DNA from 4 places in the Streptomyces sp. NPDC058678 genome. Region 1 is predicted to be linked to each of the others. Evidence: riboswitches for the same ligand, from Rfam matches in the RefSeq annotation. Region 1 holds a riboswitch; each other region holds the start of a gene.
What was found. A riboswitch is a leader RNA that binds a small molecule or an ion and turns the genes downstream of it on or off. The one in region 1 is predicted to bind cyclic di-AMP.
Positions count from the first base shown of each region.

Region 1 (3,203 bases):
CGGAACCTGCAACCGGCGAAGTTCGCTCTATCTGAAAATGAGCAGTCGTTGAAATCCGCGCGCGACCCAAAAGTGGTATTCTCGAAAATTGCGTATTGCAGGCTGGCGCCAGTGAAGATGCACGATTCAGTGAATTGCGCACTGTGGACAGAGAGTGCACCCGGACCCGATGAAGAGACGCCGTCGAACCTGGCTTGGCGCACGAATCTGACCGAATCAAATTTGACTTGCCCGGTGAACTCGGATCTGGCGAATGCGGCCGCGCCATTAAAGGACGAGTATGAGAAGTCGATCTCCTTGGCGCTTTTAATTTGGATAAATGTGGCGTCATCTTCAAAGGTGGCCGTTATGGTGCAAGTGTCAAGGAACTCTGAATCGTCAAATTGCGCGAAACTTTGAAACGTCGTCTCGGTGAAGTCTGCATTGCCGAACGTGCACTCTTTGAAATGCCCTACACCTTGAAAGATGGCACGCACGAAACTCGCGCGAGTGAATTCAGATTCTGCAAATATGCTTCCGCCTTGAAAGGTCGCTCGATTAAAGTCCGCCAGCCCTCGAAATTTACATCTATTGAAGAGCGCTAAATGCTCAAAAAGTGAATCGCTAAAATCGATATTCCCCTCAAAGGTGCACTCTTCGAAATTGGCGAGGCGTATACGTGCATTAGATTCTTCGTCTTCGGTGGCGTGGAGCAGATCGCGAAGCATCGACCCGGCGAAGCGAGTTCCACGTAGGTCGATATCGTCGCCAGGACGTAGCGAGGACAGGAAATCGTGGTATTCACCTGGCTCCAGGTGCGCGAGACATGCATCGTAGGTCCCCGCGACGTGGCCACGGCACCCAATGGGATCGTCAGGAGAGTTGGCCCTGAATCCGCAGTGAGGCCAGTCTGGAGGCTGGGAAGTCGACGACGGATCACTCATGCCCTATCGGTACCTCATCCGCGCAGAGGTGTCCGGGAGTTGCGCCATCTCGGACAGTCTGATCAAGGGAAGCAGACTCAAGGCCAGAGTGGGGAGATCCTCCCCTCAGTGGGCTATGCGTGGGCCAAAGACTGGGCATTGAGGCCCTCAATGACCGTCTTTGCAGGTCAGGACGGTTTCCGTACATCTCAGTGCGACGCTCTTGAAAACCGCGGCCCTCCGCCTGTCGTCTTCGAGCAGAGGGGCCGCGATCATACGCGATGCTGGCGGCGCTCACCGAGCGCAATCATAAAAAAGAGAGGTCCTGGTCTGGATGCCAAGACCTCTCTCAACCTGTCCGCGTCTCCTACAGGATCACCGTGAAGATCAGACCTTCCCGTTGGCGCCTCCGAAGGGTGGTGGAGGTTAGCCGACCGCCGATGTGCTCTTGATCAAGACCTGTTGACGTAGGTCAAGACCACGAAGATGAAACCGCCCAGCCCGAGTGCAGCTAGAGCCCCTGTGCTGATGGCCTCGTAGTACGAGACCCCCTCCATCGTTCGACGGAGGATGCCCGCGAAGCATCCGCCGATGATCGCGACCAGGACCGTGATCACGGCTTCCGTCTTCCTGTTCCTCGAGGACTCGTTCCCGGGCCCCGAGAGTTGCGGGTTGTTCTGCGTTGCCGTCATGGCTCGCTCAGCCTTCGTCAGCCGCCTGTGAAGGATGACCTGTCGGATTCGGGCTGGCGAAGTTGCCCGGCCGCTGACGCGGCTTCACCCCAAGGGCTGCTCGTTCGGTCATGGCGTGACCGCTCCGGCGACCCGTCGTGCTTGGGTCCTCCACTCCTGCCGATCCACTCCTGTCGACAGAGCATCCGGGCAGCAGCAGGACTCGGCGTCCGCTCAGATGGCCCCGTCGCCTGTGACGGGGGCTTGTCGTGGAAGAGATCGTGACGCACGCCACCTCGAAAGTCCCAACGAAACCGGACGTTTGGTGGGGATGGTCACCACCAGCCTGTTCGGCAGTGAAAAACGATCAATCCCCTTTTGGTCAACCTGGAGTTGATGTTCCGTCAGGTGTGAAGATGCGAACGAGGCGCGGGCGCACTGAGATCAGGCGGGCTAGCCGACCTGGTGATACGGGCACGTGGATGGTGCGCCTTGATTCAGATTCCCGTTTTCGGCATGCAGGGAACGGCAGCAAAAAACGTACGGATCGTACAGTCCCTTTCCGGAGCCTTCAGCTTCGGCTCGTTGTCCTGGTCTTTGTCCAGTACGCCGGCGGCCGCCACTGTTCACCGCCGTACGCGCGCCCCCTCCGACCTGGCCCGTGAACCCCTACGAACGCCTCGATGACCACGGGTGCGCTGACCGGGGTCAATGATCAGATCGAGGACATCGAGCGCGAGGGATGGCGCTTGGAGCACCTCTCGGTCGGCGAAGGTAAGGCCATTACAGGCGAGCGAGTAGCGATCATCTGTCTGCTCCGTCGAGCGTTGAAGGCCTAGCACCCCCGCTGTGCCCCTACCGTGCCCGATGGGCCGGGAACTGACGGGGAACCACGGTGATTGACGGGCAGTGCGCGTGAGAACGGCCCCCGTCCGTGGCCTGCCCGGTTGGGGATCAGGCGGATGCAAGCAGGTGGCGGCCGTCGTGGGCGCGTCCGTGGGCGTGGCCGTGGCGGGAACCTACGCGTAACTCGCAATCAGGGTCCCGATACCCGTAACTGGGATCTGGCCCCCGAAAGTCGACCCAGACTGGTGAAGATGCACACCAGGGGGAGTCGGACTAGCCTGGAAGCAGAATTATCGCATGCCCCGATGCAGCGGTATCACCCTCTACGTAGCCAGTAGAACTGGAAGTGCTTCGGATGCGCGATCATAGCCCTGAGGAATTTCTGGCCAAGCTGTCGACTGGCGAATTGCCCGACCCTAAAGAAATGTCAATTGTTGGCATGGTGAAGACTGTTGAAGGGTCCTCGTCGGTTGTGAGCTTCACAACGTCACTCTCGTGTGAGGACTGGCTGTCGCTTCCGATCGAGATAGTTGAATCTTTCGCTCATCTGAGAAATATCAGATGCAAAGACCACGAACACCCTCTTGTCAAGGTCACGTTCAAGTGGCCCAGTGAATTGCGACAGGACGTGGCGTTCTTTTTGGGTCTGTATTCTCGGATGCAGTCCTCCTTGGCTCGCGCTCGGCTGGACGCACTGTCCACTCCCCCCGCGCGGAGATTTGACGGCGGTGCTTCGACGCAGGATTGTGAAATCCTTACCTTCGATGGCGAGGCGTATGTCTGC
Region 1 is NZ_JBHXSG010000016.1:36,295-39,497, reverse strand. Features, by position in the region: gene ACFWWR_RS16975 (pentapeptide repeat-containing protein) at 1-923, opposite strand, end outside; gene ACFWWR_RS16970 (hypothetical protein) at 1,355-1,594, opposite strand; cyclic di-AMP (ydaO/yuaA leader) riboswitch at 1,602-1,812, opposite strand; gene ACFWWR_RS16965 (hypothetical protein) at 2,257-2,412, shown strand.

Region 2 (3,203 bases), on a different contig from region 1:
GGACTGCACGTCCTTTCGTGCGACTCGTACGACCGCCTTGTCCGTACGAACGCCAGGCGGAGCGGACGTACGGCCGCCCGCGGGCGGTCACGCGTCCGGCGGCGACCCGCACAGGGGGAGCGGACCGCCGCCGGACCTTTCTCGGCGGTGGTGGCCGACTGCCGCCCCTGGCCCGGGCGGCGGTGGGGAGCCGGTCACCTGGTGGAGGACGCTAAACCCGACAGTGACGGCTTGGTAACGCGATGTACGGAAGTTCCTCCAGCTGACCGCCGGGTGACCGGATGTGACCGTGATCCACCGTGAGGGCCGTCTACTTCACGCAGAGCGATGACCGATGTGTCGAACCGGGACCTATGGGGGCGGCGGAGTGCTATGGGGCGCATATATGCAAGATCCGGTCGGCACGGGTGGCGGGCGCGCGAGGTGTTCTCGGGGCGGGGCGGTGTCGGGCGGCGCCCGGGCCCTGATTAGGCTCCGGCCTCATGGACGTACTCATCCATCTCTTCGTCGGCCTGCACATCGTCGGCATCGCCTCGCTGCTCGGCGGCTTCCTCACCCAGATGAAGGCGATGGGGCAGGGCACCGCCCGGTTCGTCCCGGCGATGCTGCACGGCGCCCTGACGATGCTGGTCACCGGCGTCATCCTGGTCGGGCTCAACCAGGCCGACGACCAGCCCGTCAACAACATCAAGATCGGCGTGAAGCTGGCCCTGCTGATCGTGATCCTCGGGCTCGTCTACGTGAAGCGGGATGAGGAGAAGGTGGAGAAGGGGCTGTTCGGCCTGGTGGGCCTGTTGACCACCGCGAACATCTTCATCGCCGTGCTGTGGACGTGACCTCGGCTCTGCCGGCGGCGTAGGCCGCCGACAGAGCCTTCGAGCGTCGCGTCAGGCCGGCCGCACCACGCTGTGGATCGACGACTCGCCGTCGTAGTAGATCGACTCCTCGCGGACGTACGCGCCCGGCTTCGGGGCGTGGATCATCATGCCGTTGCCGATGTACATGCCGACGTGGCTGAGATCGTCGTAGAAGAACACCAGGTCACCGGGCTGGGCGGCGGAGAGGGAGACCGTGGTGCCGGCGTTGACCTGGTCGTACGTGACGCGCGGGATGTCCACGCCGGCGGCCTTCCAGGCAGCCTGGGTGAGCCCGGAGCAGTCGTAGGACTCGGGGCCGGTGGCGCCCCAGACGTACGGCTTGCCGATCTGGGCGCGGGCGAAGGCGAGTGCCTTCTCGGCCTTGGTGGCGTACGCGGAGTCCGTGGCGGTGGAGGTGGAGCTGGAGGTGGAGGAGGACGAGCTCGACGCGCTGCTGTTCGCCTCCTGCTGAGCCGCCTCCTCCCGGGCCTTCTGCTCCGCCGCCTGCTGCCGTGCCAGCTCCGCCGCCTTGGCCGCGGCCTCCTGCTGCTTCTTCTGCTCGATCGCCGCGAGCCGTGCCTTCTCCTCGGCGGTCAGCTGGGACAGCAGCGCGCGGGCGTCGGCGAGCTTCTTCTGGACGGTGGCCTTGGCGGTCTTCAGGTCGCCCTGCGACTCGGTGAGCGTCCGAAGGCTCTCGGTGGCCTCCTGGCGCTTCTTCATCGTCGCGGACTGCTCGGTGACGTAGTCGTCGACCGCGCCCTTCTGGCGATTGGTCAGCCGGCCCATCAACTGGGTCTGGTCGAAGTAGTCCTGCGGGGAGTCCGCGAGCAGGAAGGTCGCCGTGTCGGGGGTGGAGGCGCCGCTGCGGTACTGGGCGGCGGCGAAGGAACCGAGCTCCTCCCGGGCCTCGTTGAGGCTCTGGGTGCGCTTGGCGACGTCGTCGAGGAGGGTGTCGACGCGCTTGCGCTGCTTGGCGGTCTTCTCCTCGGCCGCGTTGTACTTGTCGGTCGCCGACTCCGCCTGCCGGTACAGGTCGTCGACCTTCTTCTCGACCTCTTCGAGGCTCGGTTTGTCGTCGGCCGACGGGGCGGCGTTGGCCGTCTGGGACAGCAGGGCCACGGAGGTGAGGGCGGCCGTGGCAAGGGCGGGGGTCCGTATGCCTGCTACGCGCGTACCCGAAGGACGCGACTTGCGGTGCGACGCCAAGGGAGGCGACTCCTTCCACGTTCCGCCTACCGAGTTAGCTGTCGGGTTCGGGCGGGTGGCTAGGAAGGTTTGCCCTACGGCCCTTCCCCGGAGGGAATGCGGGCCGATTCACCCCAAGTTCGGTGGGTCCCCGGCTCCGGGCGCACGGCGGCGCGTCGGACTCGGCGGAGGCCGCGCGGCCCGGCGACGTTCGCCGGAGGGGGTCGTACGGCCTGCCCGGCACGGTAGCCAACTGGTGTGGCCCCTGTGAAGGTTGATGTTCGATATGCCCGATACATTTTCGTGACCTTGGGTCAGGCATGCCGCTCGCCGTGATCAATCCATGGTGCTCTGCTGCGGTATATGCGCCTTTCGGTCCTTTCGGCAGGCGATCCACCATCTCGACTCGGCCGATCGCTGACCGTGATGACACCCTTGCGGACGGTAAGTCGGCCGGGTCGGTCGACCTCCGCAAGATCTTCGGCCCCTGAAGCCGCCGAATCAGGCGATGTTCTCGGGGCGGCGGCGGGCTGTCAGTGGGGCGCCCTAGACTCGGAGAGCGATGAGCAGCCTCTTTGACGACAGCTTCCTGGCGAACCTCCAGGCCCCCCGGGCCCACGAGGAGGAACACCCGCCACCCCCCGAGGACGATCACGTACCGGAGCCGGTTCCGGACGATCTGTTCGGCGGGAAGTTCGACGTGCCGCCGGACCGGGACGCGTACTACCGTGACGGCGCCCCGCGCCCGGTGGTGGACGCGGCCGCGCTCCTGGACGGACTGAACGAAAACCAGCGCGCCGCGGTCGTGCACCACGGCACCCCGCTGCTCATCGTGGCCGGCGCGGGCTCCGGCAAGACCCGCGTACTCACCCACCGCATCGCCCACCTACTCGGCGAGCGGCACGTGCATCCGGGCCAGATCCTCGCGATCACCTTCACCAACAAAGCCGCGGGCGAGATGAAGGAACGCGTCGAGCAGCTCGTCGGCCCGCGCGCGAACGCGATGTGGGTGATGACGTTCCACAGTGCCTGCGTGCGGATCCTGCGACGGGAGTCGAAGAAGCTGGGCTTCACCTCCTCCTTCTCGATCTACGACGCGGCCGACAGCAAGCGTCTGATGGCGCTCGTCTGCCGTGACCTGGACCTCGACCCCAAGCGCTT
Region 2 is NZ_JBHXSG010000012.1:145,678-148,880, forward strand. Features, by position in the region: gene ACFWWR_RS14450 (hypothetical protein) at 483-836, shown strand; gene ACFWWR_RS14455 (NlpC/P60 family protein) at 888-2,063, opposite strand; cyclic di-AMP (ydaO/yuaA leader) riboswitch at 2,071-2,240, opposite strand; gene pcrA (DNA helicase PcrA) at 2,605-3,203, shown strand, end outside.
Region 2: another riboswitch for cyclic di-AMP. It lies ahead of ACFWWR_RS14455 (NlpC/P60 family protein); the one in region 1 lies ahead of ACFWWR_RS16970 (hypothetical protein).

Region 3 (3,203 bases), on a different contig from region 1:
GGAGCGCGGCGAGGTCTACGGCTGCGCCCTCGGCTGGTCCGGGTCCTGGCGGATCGCCGTGGCCCAACTCCCGGACGCCCGCGTGCAGATCACCGGCGGGGCCGGGTACGACGACTCCGGCCTGCTGCGGCTGGCGGCGGGGGAGTCCTTCACGACGCCCGTGTTCGCCGGCCTGTGGAGCGACGGCGGCTTCGGCGGGGCGAGCCGCGCCTGGCACGCGTACCAGCGTGCGTATGTGATCCCGGACGCGGACCAGGACCGGCCGGTGCTGTTCAACTCCTGGGAGGCCACGGAGTTCGACATCTCCGAGGAGCAGCAGGGGGTGCTGGCGCGGCGGGCCGCGGCGATCGGCGTCGAGCTGTTCGTCGTCGACGACGGCTGGTTCGGAGCCCGCACCAGCGACCGCGCCGGGCTCGGCGACTGGAAGCCCAACCCCGACCGCTTCCCCGGCGGCCTCAAGCCGCTCGGCGACTACGTGCACGCCCTCGGTATGCGGTTCGGCATCTGGGTCGAGCCGGAGATGGTCAACCCGGACAGCGAGCTGTACCGGGCTCACCCGGACTGGGTGCAGTACCAGTCGGGACGAAAGCGGACGGAACTGCGCAATCAACTCGTACTGAACCTCGCGCGCGAGGACGTCCAGGAATACCTCTGGGGGCAGCTCCACGAGCTCCTCTCCAGTGCCCCGATCGACTACGTGAAGTGGGACTTCAACCGCTGCTTCACCGACGCGGGCTGGCCCGGCGAGTCCTATCCGCAGCGCCTGTGGGTCGACCACGTGCACGCCCTGTACCGCCTGTTGGACCGGCTGCGGGCCGCCCACCCGGGCGTCGCCTTCGAGTCCTGCTCGGGCGGCGGCGGCCGGATCGACCTCGGCGTGATGAGCCGTACGGACCAGGTGTGGACCTCCGACAACACCGACCCGCTCGACCGGCTCGCCATCCAGCACGGCTTCAGTCAGGTCCACCCCGCCCGGGTCATGGCCGCCTGGGTCACCGACAGCCCCAACACCCAGCTCAACGGCCGGGTCAGCTCGCTGCGGTTCCGCTTCGTGAGCGCCATGGCCGGGGTGCTCGGCGTCGGCGGGGACCTCGCCGAGTGGACCGAGGAGGAGCTCGCCGAGGCCGGTGACTGGGTGGCTCTCTACAAGGAGATCCGGCCCCTCGTGCAGCGCGGCGACCTCTACCGGCTGCGGCCCCCGGAGGGCGGGCTGAGCGCGGTGCAGTACGTGCTGGGCGACGAGGCCGTCGTCCTGGCCTGGCTCCAAGCGCAGCGCTACGGCGAGCCCGTGCCGGCGCTGCGACTGCGAGGCCTCGACCCGTCAGCGTCGTATGAATGCCGCGAAACGGGCGAAGTTCACAGAGGTGCCGTACTGCTGCATCACGGACTGCGGACGCAGGTGCGCGGTGACCTGGATGCGACGATTCTCCGCCTGCGTCGTATCTAGGGTTTCTGTCTGAAATGGCGCCTTCGTTCCAACTCCGGTCGGAGCAAAGGCGCCTGGGGGGCGGCCACGTGAGGAGCGTCATATTCGTGACCGTGCGTTGCCCGTCATGTTCACGTAATCAACACGCTTTTCATGGGTGTTTGGCCAAAAGGGCAGTCCCCTAATGCACTCAGTGTGACCGGGAATTCTCTCAGGTGACCAACAGAAAGGTATTCGGGGGCAACCACTTACTTGTCCCTTTGCGTCCTGGTCGCTTACGTTCACCACTCATCCGGACGGACGCCCAATCCTGCCGCCGCCCGGAACCCGCACACACCCACCCGTACACGGCAGGAGCGGGGGACCCACAGGTACAACGCCTGTTCCGGTCTCCGGAACGGCTAGGGGTTAAGTCGTACTTCGGTACGGCCGGGCATCTCCAGTCCGCACCCGACAGCTCACCTCGCAGGCGCCGGAGAGGAATTCGCCATGCCCGCGAAGGGTAAGCACCGCCGACCGAAGTCCCAGCGCTTCACTCGCTCCATCGCCGTCGCCGGAACCGGCGGCGCCGCACTTGCGCTCCCGCTTCTCGGGGCCACCGGCGCGCACGCCGCCACCCCGCAGTCCGTCTCGGAAAAGGCCGTTCAGTCGTCCGTTCCGGCCACCGTGCAGAAGGTGGCCGAAAAGGCGGCGGCCGAAAAGCAGGAGGCCGCGCAGACTTCGGGCGCGAAGACCTACTCCGTGCGAGCCGGTGACTATCTCGCGAAGATCGCGGACGAGCAGAACGTCAGCGGTGGCTGGAAGAAGCTCTACTCCGACAACCGCGCGGCCGTCGGCGACGACCCGTCGCTGATCCACCCCGGCCTGAAGCTCTCGATCGGCAAGAAGGCGGCGACGAGCACGCCCAAGTCGTCGTCCTCCTCGGACTCTTCCTCTTCTTCGTCCAAGTCGTCGGATTCGTCGAAGCCGTCCAAGTCGTCGGATTCGTCTGATTCATCCGCGTCGTCGCAGTCGTCCTCCTCGTCGAAGACCGAGGCGGCCGCCCAGAGCGCCGACACCGCCGGCAACTCCAGCGGCTTCAGCCTCCCGGTGAGCGGTGCCTCCGTCGGTACCGCCTACCGCACGGCGGGCAGCATGTGGTCCAGCGGCTACCACACGGGCGTCGACTTCGTCGTCCCAACCGGCACCTCCCTGAAGGCGGTCGGCGCGGGCACGGTCGTCTCCGCGGGCTGGGGCGGCGCGTACGGCAACCAGGTCGTCATCAAGCTCGCCGACGGCTACTACGCCCAGTACGCCCACCTGTCCTCGCTCTCCGTCTCCAGCGGCCAGTCCGTGACGGCCGGCCAGCAGGTCGGCCTCTCCGGCGCCACCGGCAACGTGACCGGTCCGCACCTGCACTTCGAGATCCGCACCACGCCCGACTACGGCTCGGACGTGGACCCGGTCGCCTACCTCCGCTCGAAGGGCGTGGCCGTCGGCTGACGCTCCTTCCAGCGCCCCTGAGGGTGGCGCCCCACACACCACCGAAGGCCGGACCCCGATCCCCGGGTCCGGCCTTCGGTGCGTTCGCCCTTCCTCACTCATGATCACTTCGTTGCGGTCTTGTGGCAGGGGTGCACGGAGCGTCGACAGTGAGGGGAGAGAGGGGACACAGTGAACTCCGCACCGGTGCAAGCGCTTTCTCCGTCTGTGCCGAAGCCCTCGATCACCCTCCTGGAAGGAGCCGTCTCCCGTGACGACCACGCGTAGAGCCTTCGGAGCCCTCACCGCGGGCGCC
Region 3 is NZ_JBHXSG010000001.1:294,065-297,267, forward strand. Features, by position in the region: gene ACFWWR_RS01285 (alpha-galactosidase) at 1-1,447, shown strand, start outside; cyclic di-AMP (ydaO/yuaA leader) riboswitch at 1,751-1,911, shown strand; gene ACFWWR_RS01290 (peptidoglycan DD-metalloendopeptidase family protein) at 1,916-2,908, shown strand; gene ACFWWR_RS01295 (DUF6250 domain-containing protein) at 3,159-3,203, shown strand, end outside.
Region 3: another riboswitch for cyclic di-AMP. It lies ahead of ACFWWR_RS01290 (peptidoglycan DD-metalloendopeptidase family protein); the one in region 1 lies ahead of ACFWWR_RS16970 (hypothetical protein).

Region 4 (3,203 bases), on a different contig from region 1:
TGATCGGCCCCTGGTCCCACCAGTACCCCGACCGCGGCCTGCCGCCCGGCCCGGCGATCGGCTTCCTCCAGGAGACCCTGCGCTGGTGGGACCACTGGCTCAAGGGCAAGGACACGGGCGCGATGTCCGAACCCCTCCTGCGTGCCTACGTCAGCGACTCCCACCCCCCGGCCACGGTCCACGACACCCTGCCCGGCCGCTGGGTCGGCGAGCCGGCCTGGCCCTCCCCCAACGTCACGACGATCTCGTACGGCCTTCAGGGTGCCCCTTTCCTCGTTCGCTCCCCGCAGCACACCGGCATCGACGCCGGCCGCTTCCTCCCCCTCGGGAACGACGCCGACCTGCCGCCCGACCAGCGCGAGGAGGACGGCAGGTCGGTGTGCTTCGAGTTCGAAGCCGCCGAGGAGTTGTGGGTGTTGGGGCGGCCGAGGGTACGGCTCAGGCTGACCTCCGAGGTGCCGCGCGGCCAGGTGATCGCCCGGGTCTGCGACGTGGCCCCGGACGACTCCTCGACCCTGGTCACCCGGGGCGTGCTGAACCTGTCGGCGCGGCAGGGACGGGACAAGGTCGTGCCGTGGGAGCCGGGTGTCACGGAGGACGTGGAGTTCGAGCTGAACGGCATCGGCCACGCCTTCCCGCCCGGCCACCGCATCCGCCTGTCGGTCTCCTCCACGTACTGGCCGTGGATCTGGCCGCAGCCCGACTCGGCGGCCGGCTTCGCGCTGGACCCGGAGGGCAGCTTCCTCGAACTGCCGGTGCGGGCAGGGGAATCCGTCTCCGGCATCACCTTCGAGGAACCGGAGCAGTCCGAGCCGCTCGGCGTCAACTCCCCGGTCACGCTGGACGAACCGCGACCGGAGCGGCTGGTCGTACGCGATGTGGCCAAGGGTGAGTGGCGGCTGGAGGTCGACCCGCGCCCCGGCGGCACCCGGGTGTATCCCGACGGTCTGGAGTGCACCGAGGACGCGCTGGAGACGTTCACGATCAACGAGTCGGACCCACTGTCGGCCCGTGCCCGGTCGGAGTGGTCGGTCCGACTGCACCGCCCCGAGCTCGCCTGGGAGGCGACGGTGCGTACCCGGTCGGAGCTCAGCTGCGACGAAACGGACTTTTTCGCCTCCAATGAGGTGATCTGCACGGACAGCGACGAGGTGGTCTTCCACCGGACGTGGGAGAAGCGGATCCCACGGACGGCCGGTTGACTACGAGTTGGGCTCATTGCCCGATTTGACACCCTTGCGAACGCGCGTGAGTTGGGTCACTCGCGCCCGATTTCGGCCTCGATGCCACCGGCTCACATTCCCCCTTGCACGGTGCGCGAGTTGAGTCTTGGCAACCGCAAAGGATCAAGCGCCCCATATGCCTCAGACCAAGGTCAACAGGTCGATGTGTGAATCCGGCACTTGTTACGGACATGTGCTCTCGCATACGTTCCGGGCCTGTCGGGCGGACGCCTAATCCTGCCGCCGCCCAACAGGACACTCATCGACCATCACCGCACGGCAGGAGCGGGGGAACCAGGTAAGTCGCCGCACCGGAAATCACGCCGGTACGACTAGGGGTGAAGTCGCGCCGCCTCACGGCGGCGCGGCCGGGCAGCTCCCGCCCGAACCCGACAGCTCACCTCGTAGGCGCCGGAGAGGAACAGCGCCATGGCCGCACGAGGCAAGCACCGTCGCACCCGAACCAGCCCGCTCACCCGAGGCGTCGTCACAGCCGGAACCGGCATCGCCGCCCTCGCCCTCCCGCTCCTGAGCACGACCACCGCGAGCGCCGCACAGCCGGCCAAGGTCCCCGCCGCCGCGCCGGCCGCGGCGCAGGTCAGGACCGTCACGTACACCACGGTCAAGGGCGACACGCTCTATGGCATCGCGGACAAGTACGGCACTCCCGGCGGCTGGCAGCAGCTCCACAAGGACAACCGCAAGGCCGTCGGCGACAACCCCCGGCTGATGCACGCGGGTCTCGAGCTGAAGGTCAGGACGACCAAGAAGGCGAGCGCGCCCGCCAAGAAGTCCACCCAGTCCGTGGCCACCGCCACCCAGGCCTCGGTCAAGACGTACGCGAACAACCTCGACGGCTGGATCCGCGAAGCGCTGGACATCATGGCGCAAAAGGGGATTCCCGGCTCGTACGACGGCATTTACCGCAACGTCATGCGCGAGTCGTCCGGCAACCCGCAGGCCATCAACAACTGGGACTCCAACGCCGCCGCCGGCACTCCGTCCAAGGGCCTGCTCCAGACCATCGACCCGACCTTCCAGGCGTATCACGTGGACGGCACGTCGTGGGACCCGTACGACCCGGTCGCGAACATCACCGCGGCCTGCAACTACGCGGCCGCGCGGTACGGCTCGATCGACAACGTCTTCGGGGCGTACTGAGCCCTACCGGCGCGGAAACAGTCTCTCGAGGACGACGGCGATGCCGTCGTCCTCGTTGGACAAGGTGATCTCGTCGGCCACGGACTTCAGTTCGGGGTGGGCGTTGGCCATGGCCACGCCGCGGGCGGCCCAGTCGAACATGGGGATGTCGTTGGGCATGTCCCCGAAGGCGATGGTGTGTTCGGGCCCGAGGCCCAGATGGTCGGCGGCCAGGGCGAGCCCCGTCGCCTTGGTGATGCCGCATGGCTGGAGTTCGACGGTCCCGGGACCCGACATGGTGACCGTCGCCAGGGAACCGATCACTCCGCGGGCCGTCGCCGCCAACTCGTCGTCGGACAGGTCGGGATGGCGCAGCAGCACCTTGCTGATCGGCTCGCTCCACAGGTCGTCGCGCCTCCCGACCCGTACCGCGGGCAGGGTCGGGTGGGGCATCAGATAGCCCGGCTCGATGAGGGTCAGCCCGTGGACGCCGTCCTGGTCCACGGCCGCGTACACCTGGCCGATCTCGGCCTCGATCTTGCCGAGCGCGGTCTCGGCCAGCTCCCGGTCCAGGGTGACCGACCACAGCAGACGGTCCGCGCCGGCGTCGTACACCTGCGCGCCCTGCCCGCACACCGCGAGCCCCTCGCTGCCCAGGTCGTCGAGGAGCGGCCGCACTCTGGGCGCCGGGCGGCCGGTCACCACCAGATGCCGGGCCCCTGCCGCCGCCACCCGCGCGAGCGCGGCGAGCGACCGGTCGGAGAGGGTGTCGTCGCCTCGGAGCAGCGTTCCGTCCAGGTCGGTGGCGATGAGTGAATATGCGGTGGGTGCGGCCATGAT
Region 4 is NZ_JBHXSG010000010.1:133,577-136,779, reverse strand. Features, by position in the region: gene ACFWWR_RS12835 (CocE/NonD family hydrolase) at 1-1,202, shown strand, start outside; cyclic di-AMP (ydaO/yuaA leader) riboswitch at 1,484-1,647, shown strand; gene ACFWWR_RS12830 (transglycosylase SLT domain-containing protein) at 1,653-2,384, shown strand; gene ACFWWR_RS12825 (HAD family hydrolase) at 2,388-3,200, opposite strand.
Region 4: another riboswitch for cyclic di-AMP. It lies ahead of ACFWWR_RS12830 (transglycosylase SLT domain-containing protein); the one in region 1 lies ahead of ACFWWR_RS16970 (hypothetical protein).